DNA from 2 places in the Variovorax boronicumulans genome. Region 2 is predicted to be linked to the other one. Evidence: predicted binding sites of a transcription regulator. Region 2 holds the regulator's gene; the other holds the start of a gene.
The links. The regulator sigma-54, encoded in region 2, starts transcription at its own class of promoters, with help from an activator protein. The targets are predictions, from matches to a motif close to TGGCANGNAANCTGCTTT.
Positions count from the first base shown of each region.

Region 1 (5,744 bases), on a different contig from region 2:
GTCGGCGTCGGCACTGGCGGCCAGCGTGACGGTCACGGCCGTCACCTGCGCGCCCTGGCCCTGCGTGCGGCCGCGCTCGGCCAGCAGCGGCTTGAGCTGGCGGTCGAGGTCGGTCTGCTGGCGCTGGATCTGGTGCTGCTTGAGCAGCGCGTCCTGGCCCGAACGGCGCATCGCGTCGGTCACGGCTGTGAGGTTGCGCGCGTCGATCGGCGCACGCGCGCCGGGGCCCGACTCGCCGCCCGACAGCCCCTTGAGATAACCCGTGACCATGCCCAGCGCATCGGTCTCGGCCTGCAGCGCGGCCTTGCGGTCTTCGAGTTCGCGGATGCGGCCGTCGAGCGCGCTGGTGGCGCAGTTGGCCGAGAGCTCGCGCGCCTCGCTGAGCACCGAGGTCTCGCCCACGCGCACGGCCGCGCCGGCCGACACCTGCAGGCTCTGCACGTCGAGCCCGGCCGGCAGGCAGGCGAAGGTGACCGAGCGGCTGCCCGCCGCGACGCGCGCCACGCGCTCCACCGTGGCGCTGCCGGGGTAGACCTTCACCTGCGTGATGCGCGAGGCATCGGCCTGCAGCTGTGCATGGGCGCCGGCGCCCGCGGCCAGCCAGAGGGCAGCGACGGCGGTGGCACGCAGGAGGGGGCGGGCGGAGAACGGTGTGTGCATGGAAAGCCTTCCGGAAGAAAGTCGGTGACGAATCTCCGCTTCTACGGACGGGGCGGGCGAACGGGGTTAAGGCGTCGCAAAGTTTTTTTCATGACGCCGGTGTGACGCGGGCGCGCCGCTGTCGCGCAAGCATCTGCCGGCGGCGAACCGGTCACCCAAGAGACGGTGCGCGGCGGCTCCGCTTCCTAGAGTGGGTCTTGCCTTCCATCCACTCCCCAGAAAGGACACCCCCCATGCTCGACACGATCCAGGCCATCAACCGTTCGGCCGCCTTCAATCGCTGGGCCGGCTTCGACGTCACCCAGGCCGCCGACGGGCAGGCCGAACTGCGCATGAAATGGCGCGAGGAAGACATGGGCCAGTACACCGGCTTTCTGCACGCGGGCATGATCGCGGCGCTGCTCGACACCGTGAGCGGCTTCGCGGCCGCCACCGTGGCGGGCCGCGTGCTGGCTTCGCACTTTTCCATCAACTGCATCTCGCCCGCCATCGGCGAGGCCTTCGTGGCGCGCGGGCGCGTGGTGAAGGCGGGGCGCAAGCAGGTCTTCGTCGGGGCCGAGCTGTTCGCACAGCCCGAGGGCCAGGGCGAAGACAAGCTCAAGCTCGTGGCGACGGCGAACGCCATCCTGGTGCCGGTGGACGAGGCGTCGACGACGCCGAAGCCGAAGCAGGCGGCGTAAGCACCACGGCAGGCTCGGCCTCGGGCTTGCGCTTCAGCCCGAACAGCGGGCGCAGCCAGCCGATGCGGCGGATCAGCCCGTCGGTCAGCAGCCAGCAGCCGGCAATGGTCACGGCGACCAGCGCCACGGGCTCCCACACCGGGCCCAGCGCCAGCGGCACCAGCAGCGCCACCCCCGCGACGATCAGCGTCTGGTGCAGCATGTACCAGGGGTAGACCGACTCGTTGGCCCAGCGCAGCTAAGAGAACTGCTGAGAGATACGTGCGATCAGCTTTTTTGCAACGAAGCCATTGCTGCGTTCAAATTTGAAGAAAGTGCTATCTAGACTCTTTGCGCCCATTTAGTCGAATTACAGCACGCGAATAGCGAATTGTCCTTCTGGAATTAGTACCTTTGAAGGTGGTGTGTTAATCGTAATCGAAGGCAGATTATTTCTGTGCCAAATAAGTCCCATGGTAATTTCTCGAAGCCCTGCATTTAGTTCGGATATGCTGATTTTTGTTTTTACTTCTACTTGATGGGCTATTTTATTTCTCGTCTGTATGCATGCGGAGAAGAATTTTTCCTTCGGTATCCCTCTAATTTCGGTGGGGGTCTTGAGTGTTTTTGCAAACCTGGTTAATGCGCTGCTAAAGGATTCCTCTTGCAGTGCCGATAGAGCGCCGGATAGGGATTTTGCCTCCATGGCATCCATTGGTGCTCTTTTTCTGACTGTTGATTGTTGGATTCTTCGCTGAAATTGAATTAATAGTTTTTTTGTTTTTTCGCTGCGCGACTTTCTTTCTATTAGTTGCTCTATTGCTAGGTAGCTGGTTAAGAACGACGCTTTTTCTGATGCTTCTGTTGTTCCCAATCCAAGAATGTGGAGCGCAATTTCAGATGGTGCATCTAGCTTTACATCTATCGGCCAAATCTTACTAATGGCTTCGAAAACGTACAACGGATCACTCGAATTAACCTCAAGATTGCCTCCGATAATTATTTCTCCATGAAGTCCATCATCGGGATATGTCTGCACACCCCAAATTGTATCGATAATCACGCCACCTTCTTTTGAGGCCATGTCCTTTACAGCTGTTGAGACTGATGCTGATTGTTTATCGCCTTGGGGCACAAGTAACCCCAGTCCGAGTAGAGCATTTAGAACCCGGAGTTTTATCCGTAGAGCTTCTCCAGCATCACGCGCCGCCTTCTCAGTTGGGAAGCCGCCAGCTTCAAAATGAAATGCTGTAGCCTGTGAAAGTGAGTTTGCATTCCTCGCGAATAGCGACAAAGCAGTTCCATCGGGTAATGTGTGAAGGTGCCGATCCGCTATCACGTTGAACTTGCCAGCACGGCTGGAGCCAAGGCATAGCCTGAAGCAGTAAGCGGTGGGTTTGGAATTTTTCATGCACGTAATTTAGTGGAGATTTAAATAGACTGTAGCGAGTTTCGTCTCGGTTGAGACTACATAAATACCTGCGCTGCGGTGGGTAGTAGAAGCCCAAGCGAAAAGGGTCTTTATCCGTGGCGCCACCGGCGGCCCGCCCCGCACCTTTTCTCGTGCGCAAGCTGCGCCGCGAATTCCTCATCGCCGCCACCGACATCGACTGGCTGCAGGCCGAGGGCAACTACGTCGGCCTGCATGTCAACGGCCATGACTACCTGCTGCGCGCCACGCTCACCGACTTCCTGACCCAGCTCGACCCCGCCACCTTCGTGCGCGTGCACCGCAGCCACGCCGTGAACCTGGGCCGCATCAAGGAGATCGAGCCGCTCGACGGCGGCGACGCCCGGCTGCACATGCACGACGGCACGAGCGTGCCCTGCAGCCGGCGCTACCGCGACGCGCTGCGCGGCGGCGCAGGCTGATCGCTGCGGCGTCGCGTTCCGATCCGGTGCGCACCCAGCGAAATCGGCCCATTCCTGGGTCGTTTCGCACCATTCAAGAGCCTGCAGGCACCATTTTTGCTTTCTTGCGCCGGCACCCCGAGCCGTTCGGGTGCGACGCACCAAATCAAACCAAAAACCTGCAAGAAGCTCTCATGGACGCACTCAAACAGGGCGCTGACGCGCTGTTCATCCTTCTCGGCGCCATCATGGTCCTGGCCATGCATGCCGGCTTTGCCTTCCTGGAACTGGGCACCGTGCGCAAGAAGAACCAGGTCAATGCGCTGGTCAAGATCCTGGTCGACTTCTCGGTCTCGACCATCGTGTACTTCCTGGTGGGCTACGGTGTGGCTTACGGCACGCATTTCTTCGTCAGCGCCACCGAACTGTCGGCAAGAAGCGGCTACGAGCTGGTGAAGTTCTTCTTCCTGCTGACCTTCGCGGCGGCCATTCCCGCCATCATTTCGGGCGGCATCGCCGAGCGCGCCAAGTTCTGGCCGCAACTGATCGCCACCGCGGTGATCGTCGGTTTCGTCTATCCGCTGTACGAGGGCATCGCCTGGAACAAGGCCTTCGGCATCCAGGGCTGGATCGCCTCGGTCACCGGCCACGAGTTCCATGACTTCGCCGGCTCGGTCGTCGTGCACGCCGTGGGCGGCTGGCTCGCGCTGCCGGCCGTGCTGCTGCTGGGCGCGCGCCGCAACCGCTACCGCGGCGACGGCTCGCTCAGCGCCCACCCGCCGTCGAACATCCCGTTCCTGGCGCTGGGCGCGTGGGTGCTGTGCGTGGGCTGGTTCGGTTTCAACGTGATGAGCGCGCAGAGCATCGACAAGATCTCGGGCCTGGTCGCCGTCAACTCGCTGATGGCGATGGTCGGCGGCACGCTGGTGGCGCTGGCCATGGGCAAGAACGACCCCGGCTTCGTCTACAACGGCCCGCTCGCCGGCCTCGTGGCCGTGTGCGCCGGCTCCGACCTCATGCACCCGCTGGGCGCGCTCGTGGCGGGCGGCGTGGCCGGCGCCATCTTCGTCTTCATGTTCACGCGCACCCAGAACAAATGGAAGATCGACGACGTGCTCGGCGTGTGGCCGCTGCACGGCCTGTGCGGCACCTGGGGCGGCATCGCGGCGGGCATCTTCGGCACCCAGGCGCTGGGCGGCATCGGCGGCGTGAACCTGTGGGCGCAGCTGATCGGCACCTTGCTCGGCGTGGTCTGGGCGCTGATCGGCGGCGCCGTGGTGTACGGCGTGCTCAAGGCGACCATGGGGCTGCGGCTGTCGCAGGAAGAGGAGTACGACGGGGCGGACCTGTCGATCCACCATATTTCGGCGACGCCGGAGCGGGAGGTGAATTGGTGAGGGCGATGCGGCTCAGGACATGAGCCGCATCGGGGGATTTGCGGCGCACGGCACGAATTTGCCAGCTGTAGCAAACTTGCCGGCGGCCCCCGATCCCACCTGTTCACCACCCCATGACCCAATTGCCCCCCGCCCTCGAAGTCCTCCCCCGCGACCTGACCGCCTACCGCGAGGGCAACGTCGGCATCGACTACGTGCACCGCTTCGAGTCCGGCAAGCCCGGCCCGCACGTGCTGATCAACGCGCTGACGCACGGCAACGAGATCTGCGGCATGACCGCCGCCACGCACCTGCTCGACACCGGCGTGCGCCCGAAGATCGGCACGCTCACCGTCAGCTTTGCCAACGTGGCGGCCTACGAGTCCTTCAACGAGGCGCTGCCTTTCGACAGCCGCCAGTTGGTGCACAACCTCAACCGCGTGTGGTCGCCCGAATGGCTCGACGGCAGCGAGGACAGCCCCGAGCTGCGCCGCGCCCGCGAACTGCGCCCGGTGGTGAGCGCGGCCGACCACATCCTCGACATCCATTCCACGAGCCAGCCCGTGATCCCGTTCTGGGTGTACCCGGCCTTCGACCGCAACGCCGAGGCCGCCATGGCCATCGGCCGCCCGTCGGTGCACCTGGTGATGCCCGACGGCCTGGGCTCGGGCACGCCGCTGATCCAGCACGGCCAGCATGGCCGGGCCGACGGCAAGGGCGTGGCGCTGGTGGCCGAGTGCGGCCAGCATTTCCTGCGCTCGGCCTCCGAGCTGGCCACCGCCATCTCGCTCGACTTCCTGGCGCACTTCGGCCTCATCGACAAGGACCCGGCCGTGCCCGCGCCCGGCGAGCAGCGTCGCTTCGAGCTGCTCCAGACGCACGTGATCAAGTCGGAAGACTTCGCCTTCGTGCGCCCGCTGATCGGCTTCGAGACCTTTGCCAAGGGCGAACTGATCGCCACCAACGGCCCGGACGAGATCCGCGCGCCGTGCGACGACTGCACGATCTTCATGCCCGCGCAGCGCACGATCGTGGGGCGCGAGGCGGTGTACCTGACCAGGCCGCTCTGAGGCCGGCGCCCCTCAGCAGATCAGCAGGTGCCGCGGTTTGTCCGCGGTGCTGTAGTCGGCATGCCAGTAGTGCGGGTCGTTGCAGAGGCTGAACGCGGCCTGCTTGCCGGCGTGCCGGTCCGTGAAGT
Region 1 covers NZ_BKDH01000001.1:984,037-989,780, forward strand. Annotated here, with positions in the region: gene VHAB30_RS04670 (DUF4139 domain-containing protein) at 1-660, opposite strand, end outside; gene VHAB30_RS04675 (PaaI family thioesterase) at 894-1,340, shown strand; gene VHAB30_RS04680 (hypothetical protein) at 1,258-1,542, opposite strand; gene VHAB30_RS04685 (hypothetical protein) at 1,690-2,730, opposite strand; partial or broken gene VHAB30_RS04690 (LytTR family DNA-binding domain-containing protein) at 2,850-3,191, shown strand; gene VHAB30_RS04695 (ammonium transporter) at 3,365-4,567, shown strand; gene VHAB30_RS04700 (M14 family metallopeptidase) at 4,681-5,616, shown strand; gene VHAB30_RS04705 (hypothetical protein) at 5,629-5,744, opposite strand, start outside.
Region 1: VHAB30_RS04695 (ammonium transporter) is a predicted target of sigma-54. The motif match lies at 3,277-3,294, and genes of this name have one in related genera.

Region 2 (5,744 bases):
CGCTGATCTTCACGTTGCGTCCGCGGATCTCGCGCATCACCTCCAGCCCCGACGCGCCCGGAATCAGGTAGGGCGACACCAGCGTCACCTCGCTGCGCGCGCGGCGCATCTGCTCGACCACGTTGTAGCGCACGCTGTCCACGTCGAGCAGCGGCACGCCGCCGTACGACGCGGTCTTGCCGATCACGCGGTCGGGCGAATCGGCATACGCCTCGGCGGTGGTCCAGATCAGGCCCAGCTTGCCGGCGTCGAGGTCGTCGGCCACCGGGCTGTAGCCGAGCAGGTCGTTGGGCGCGGGCCTGGGCGGCGGCGGCGTGGTGTCGGGGCCGGTGGCGGCGTCGAAGCGGCGCTGCAGCTCCTCGCGCGGCAGGTCGGTGTGCACGACCGCGCCGATCGGGCGCACGTGCGGGCTGTTCCAGTACTGGTCGAACAGCACGCCCAGGCGCGGGATCAGCGCACCCGTGACGAAGGTGTCGAGGTCGATGAAGTTGGGGCCGGTGGTGCGGCGGAAGTACTGGTTGCCGATGTTGCGCCCGCCCGCCACGGCCATCGCGCCGTCGGCGATGAAGAGCTTGTTGTGCATGCGGCGGTTGACGCGGCTGAAGTCGAACAGCGATGCGGTGAAGCGCTTGAGCAGGCTGCCGCGCCCGGCCGGGAACGGGTTGAACAGGCGCAGCTCCACGTTCGGCGTGGCGGCCAGGCCGAGCAGCAGCTCGTCTTCGCCGGACGTGTACAGGTCGTCCATCAACAGGCGCACGCGCACGCCGCGCTGGGCCGCATCGCGCAGGGTGCGCAACAGGTAGCGGCCGGTCTCGTCGTTCTCGATCTGGTAGTACTGCACGTCGAGCGTGCGCTGCGCGCGGCGCGCCAGCTGCAGCCGCGTGTCGAAGGCGAAGTCGCCGCCGGGCATGAGGCGAAAGCCGCTGAGGTCGGGGTCGGGCTGCGAGGCCAGCGCGATCTTGCCGAGCGCGGTGTCGGCCGAGACGGCGATGGCCTTGGTGGGCGGGCGCGGTGCGTCGTCGGGCAAGGTGGCACAGCCGGCGAACAGCGATGCAGCCACGAGGGCGAAGACCCAATGCCCCCAGCGCGACAGCAGGCGACGGGTCATTGTGGGCTTTCTACAGGGCTTTGCGCAGGTTGGCCGGTGCGATGCGCAAGGCTTCGCGGTACTTGGCGACGGTGCGGCGCGCGCACTCGATGCCCTGCTCTTTCAGCATCTCGGAAATCTGGCTGTCGGACAGCGGCTTCTTGATGCTCTCGGAACTCACGAACTGCTTGATCAGCGCGCGCACCGCGGTGCTCGACGCATTGCCACCGGTCTCGGTGCCCAGCGCCGAACCGAAGAAGTACTTGAGCTCGACCGTGCCGAAGGGCGTGGCCATGTACTTGGCGGTGGTCACGCGCGAGATGGTCGACTCGTGCAGGCCCAGCTCGTCGGCGATCTCGCGCAGCACCAGCGGGCGCATGGCCAGCTCGCCGTGCACGAAGTAGCTCTTCTGGCGCTCGACGATGGCGTTGCTCACGCGCAGGATGGTGTCGAAGCGCTGCTGGATGTTCTTGATGAACCAGCGCGCCTCCTGCAGCCGCTGAGACAGCGCCTGGCTGCCTTCGCCCTTGTGTGACTTGAGCGCGCCGGCGTAGATGTCGTGCACGCGCAGGCGCGGCATGACCTCGGGGTTGAGCATGACGCGGAACTTCACGTTCGTGCCGCGCCCGGTCTTGGTGACGATCACGTCGGGGATGACGATGTTGCGTTCGACGTCGACGAAACGGCGCCCCGGCTTGGGTTCGAGCCGCGCAATGACCTGCAGCGCCGAGCGCACCAGGTCTTCGTTGGTGCGCGTGAGCGTGGCCAGGCGCTTGAAGTCGCGCCGCGCGAGCAGCTCCATGGGCTGCTTGCAGATCGCGATGGCGGTCTTGCGGATGAGCGCTTCGGCCTCGGTCTCGTCTTCGCTGGCGAGCGCCTTCAGCTGGATGCTCAGGCATTCGCCGAGATCGCGCGCGCCGACGCCCACCGGCTCCAGGCTCTGCAGCAGGCCCAGCGCCACCTGGAAGTGGTGCACGAGGTCGTCGAACTGGTCGTTGTCGTCGCCCGCCAGGCCCGAGGCCAATGCGGGCAGCGAGTCTTCGAGGTAGCCGTCGTCGTTGAGCGACTCGATCAGGAAGCGCAGCGCGGCGCAGTCGTTTTCATTGAGCCGCAGGCTCAACGCCTGGCGGTGCAGGAAGGACTGCAGCGACTCCTGGCTGCGCGCGAGTTCGGTGGCATCGGCACGCTCGTCGTCGCCCAGGTTGTTCTGGCGCGCGGGCGCATCGCTGCCCCACTCGCTGTCGTCGGGCGCCATGTCGACGGTGCCGTCGCCTTCCCAGTCGGGCTCGCGCTCGGCGATCTCGGCGGCGGGGCCATCGGTGTCGGGGGTCGAGGTGCTGGTGTCACTGGACGTGGAGGAAGTGCTGGCGGCGGACGGCGTGAACTCGGCCTCACCCTCGCCCGCGTCGTCGCGCGGCACCGGCGCGTCGGCCGTGTCCAGCCCGAATTCCTCGCGCGCCGCTTCTTCCGCGGTGCGCTCGAGGAACGGGTTCTCGTCCAGCATCTGCTCCACCTCCTGGCTCAGTTCGAGCGTGGAGAGTTGGAGCAGGCGAATGGACTGCTGCAGCTGTGGCGTCAGCGCCAGATGCTGCGAGACGCGAAGGGACAGCCCTTGCTTCATGGAGACCCGACCCTCCCTTACATGCGGAAGTGCTCGCCCAGGTACACCCTGCGTACCTCGGCGTTGTCGACGATCTCCGAGGGTGTGCCTTGTGCCAGCACGTGCCCGTCGCTGATGATGAACGCGTGATCGCAGATGCCCAGCGTTTCACGCACGTTGTGGTCGGTGATGAGCACGCCGATGCCGCGCTCTTTCAGGAAACTGATGATCCGCTGGATCTCGATCACGGCGATCGGGTCGATGCCGGCGAAGGGCTCGTCCAGCAGGATGAAGCGCGGCTGGGTGGCCAGCGCGCGTGCAATTTCAACGCGGCGGCGCTCGCCGCCCGACAGCGCGAGCGCGGGCGAATCGCGCAGGTGGTCCACGCGCAGGTCGGCCAGCAGGTCGGCCAAGCGCTCTTCGGTGTGCTGCTTGGTCAGCGGCATCATGCGGCCGTTGGCGTCGGGCTCGCGCTGCAGCTCGAGCACGGCACGCACGTTTTCCTCGACCGTGAGCTTGCGGAAGATCGAGGCCTCCTGCGGCAGGTAGCTCAGGCCCATGCGCGCGCGGCGGTGGATGGGCATGTGGGCGATGGGCTCGCCGTCGATGGTGATCTCGCCGGCGTCGGCGCGCACCAGCCCGACGATCATGTAGAACGAGGTGGTCTTGCCCGCGCCGTTGGGGCCGAGCAGTCCGACGACCTCGCCCTTTTGCACGTCGAGCGAGACGTCTTTCACGACCGTGCGGCTGCCGTAGCTCTTCTTGAGGCCGCGCGCCACGAGGCGGCTGCCCGGAATGCCGTCGGCGGTCTGGGTTCCTGCGGTTTCGATCACTTGCGCCCTTCCCCTTCGGTGCCGCCCAGCGTGGTGCTCGGGCGCAGCCCGGCGCCGGGCGCGGGGGTGGGTGCCGGGGCCGCGGGCTTCTTGCCGCCGGCTGCCGGTGCGGAACCGCCCGCTGCCGGGGCCGCGGCGGCCTTCGGCGTGAGGATGGCCTTCACGCGGCCGCCGCCGCCCGCCGAGACGCCGGCGTTCGGCGGCACGAGGGAGCCGTTGACGGTGTAGGTGTCGTTGCTCTGGTCGTAGACGATCAGCGCGCCGCTGCTCTCGTCGTTGGCCGTGGCGCCGATCAGCCGGCGCATGACGGCACGGCGGATGAACTTGACGTTGTCGGCGCGGCTGTCGTACTCGATGACTTCCGACTCGCCCTCGATCCACTCGTCGCCGGCGTTGCGCTTCTGCTTGTAATAGGCCAGCTTGCCGGGCGCCGCCGTGACCACGCCGTACTGGTAGCCCTCGGCGTCCTGGCGCACGTCCAGCCGCGCGCCGCGGATGATGATCGTGCCCTTCGTGACCAGCACGTTGCCGGTGAACACGCTGGTCTGTTTCAGGTCGTCGTAGCGCATCGAGTCGGACTCGATGTTCATCGGCTTGGTGCGGTCGGCGGTTTCGGCCAGGGCGCCCGAGGCGGCACCGGCCAGCAACAGCGCACCGAAAGCCAGGCGGCCGAGGCGACGAAGGGTGGGGAATGTGGGGATGGAGGGCAATGTCATAAAGGCACGAAACTTGCTCTGAAACATTGTATGCGTGGGATGGCAATTGCCCACCGCCGCCAATGAAAAAGCCCGCCGAAGCGGGCCTTGCATTCGACCGAAGAACCAGGTCGTCGGGTCGGTCAGCCCTTCTTGGCTTCGCCGATGAGGAAGGTCGCGACCTGCAGCACCTTGGACATGCTGCCGGCGGTTTCGCCGTCCACATACCAGCGGCCCGCCACGGCCAGGGCCGGCACGCCGGCGACCTTGTAGGCCTCGGTCTGCTGCGCTGCGCGGCGGGCCTTGCTGGCCACGCCGAAGGACGCAAAGGTTTCCTTGAACTTGGCGCCGTCGAGGCCGGCACGCTCGGCCCAGGCCTGGATGTTGGCGTCGCCGTTCAGGTTCTGGCGCTGCGCGTGGATGGCGGCGAACACCTTCGGGTGGTACTCGTCGAGCTTGCCCATCGCTTCGAGCGTGAAGTACAGGCGCTGCTTGGCTTCGACGTCGTTGCCCACGAAGGGCACGGGGATGCGGCGGAACGCCACTTCCTTCGGGGCTGCCTTGACCCAGGCTTCGAGCGAGGGCTCGAAGTCGTTGCAATGCGGGCAGTTGTACGAGAAGAACTCGACCACCTCGACCTTGCCGGCCGGTGCATCGACGGGCACGCGCTTGTCGAGCACGAGGAAATCGGTGCCGGCCTTGGGGGCGCGCTGGGCGTGTGCCGGAACGGCAGCCAGCGAAAGCAGCCCGATCGAAGTGGCGGCCAGCGAAAAGTCACGACGTTTCATGGAAAAGGTTCTCCTGTGGGTACCGCAGTACAGAGCCGGCGCGCCGCCGGGAGTTCCCCATGGACGGCGCGACCGAGGCGCTGGAATTGACAAACGAGTGCGGCGAATGCCGCGCGGGCGAGAGCTTAAAGGCTGTTCAAGAAAGGCGCTGACGGGTCAGCGCTGCACGCGCACCAGCGCCGATTCGAGACCGCCGCCGTCGAGCCGTTCCTTGAGCCGGTCGGCGTCGTCCTTCTTGTTGAACGGGCCGGCGCGCACGCGGTAAACCGTGCGACCGGCCTGCTCGCGCTCGGTGACCTTGGCCTCGACGCCCATGAGCGACAGCTTGGCGCGCTGCGCCTCGGCGTCGTCGGTGGTGCGGAAGGCGCCGGCCTGCACGAAGTACATGAAGGGGTCGGCACCCGACGGCGACGGCGCGGCGGCCGTGTGGCTCGGCGCGGCGGACGCGGTGGTCGTGCTGCCGCCTGCGCGGGCCCGGGCGAGGTCGCCCAGCGGATCGTTCGACGGCGGCAGGGCGTTGGCTTCGGCCGGCACCGGCGCGGGGCGCGCCGGCTTGGGCGCCACCACCACGGGGGCCGGGGCGGTGACCGGCGGGGTGACGGTGGTGGGCGCCGTGCCCGGTGCCGCGGTGACGGGGGCGCCGGTGATCGGGTTCACCGGACCGGTGGCCGTGGCGGCCGGTGGCGTGGCCGCCGGCTTGGGCGCGCCGGCCTTGCCGGCCAGCGGCGCGTTCGGGTCCCA
Region 2 covers NZ_BKDH01000003.1:121,850-127,593, forward strand. Annotated here, with positions in the region: gene VHAB30_RS23270 (phospholipase D family protein) at 1-1,108, opposite strand, end outside; gene rpoN (RNA polymerase factor sigma-54) at 1,119-2,708, opposite strand; gene lptB (LPS export ABC transporter ATP-binding protein) at 2,726-3,520, opposite strand; gene lptA (lipopolysaccharide transport periplasmic protein LptA) at 3,517-4,236, opposite strand; gene VHAB30_RS23290 (thiol:disulfide interchange protein DsbA/DsbL) at 4,359-5,003, opposite strand; gene VHAB30_RS23295 (SPOR domain-containing protein) at 5,160-5,744, opposite strand, start outside.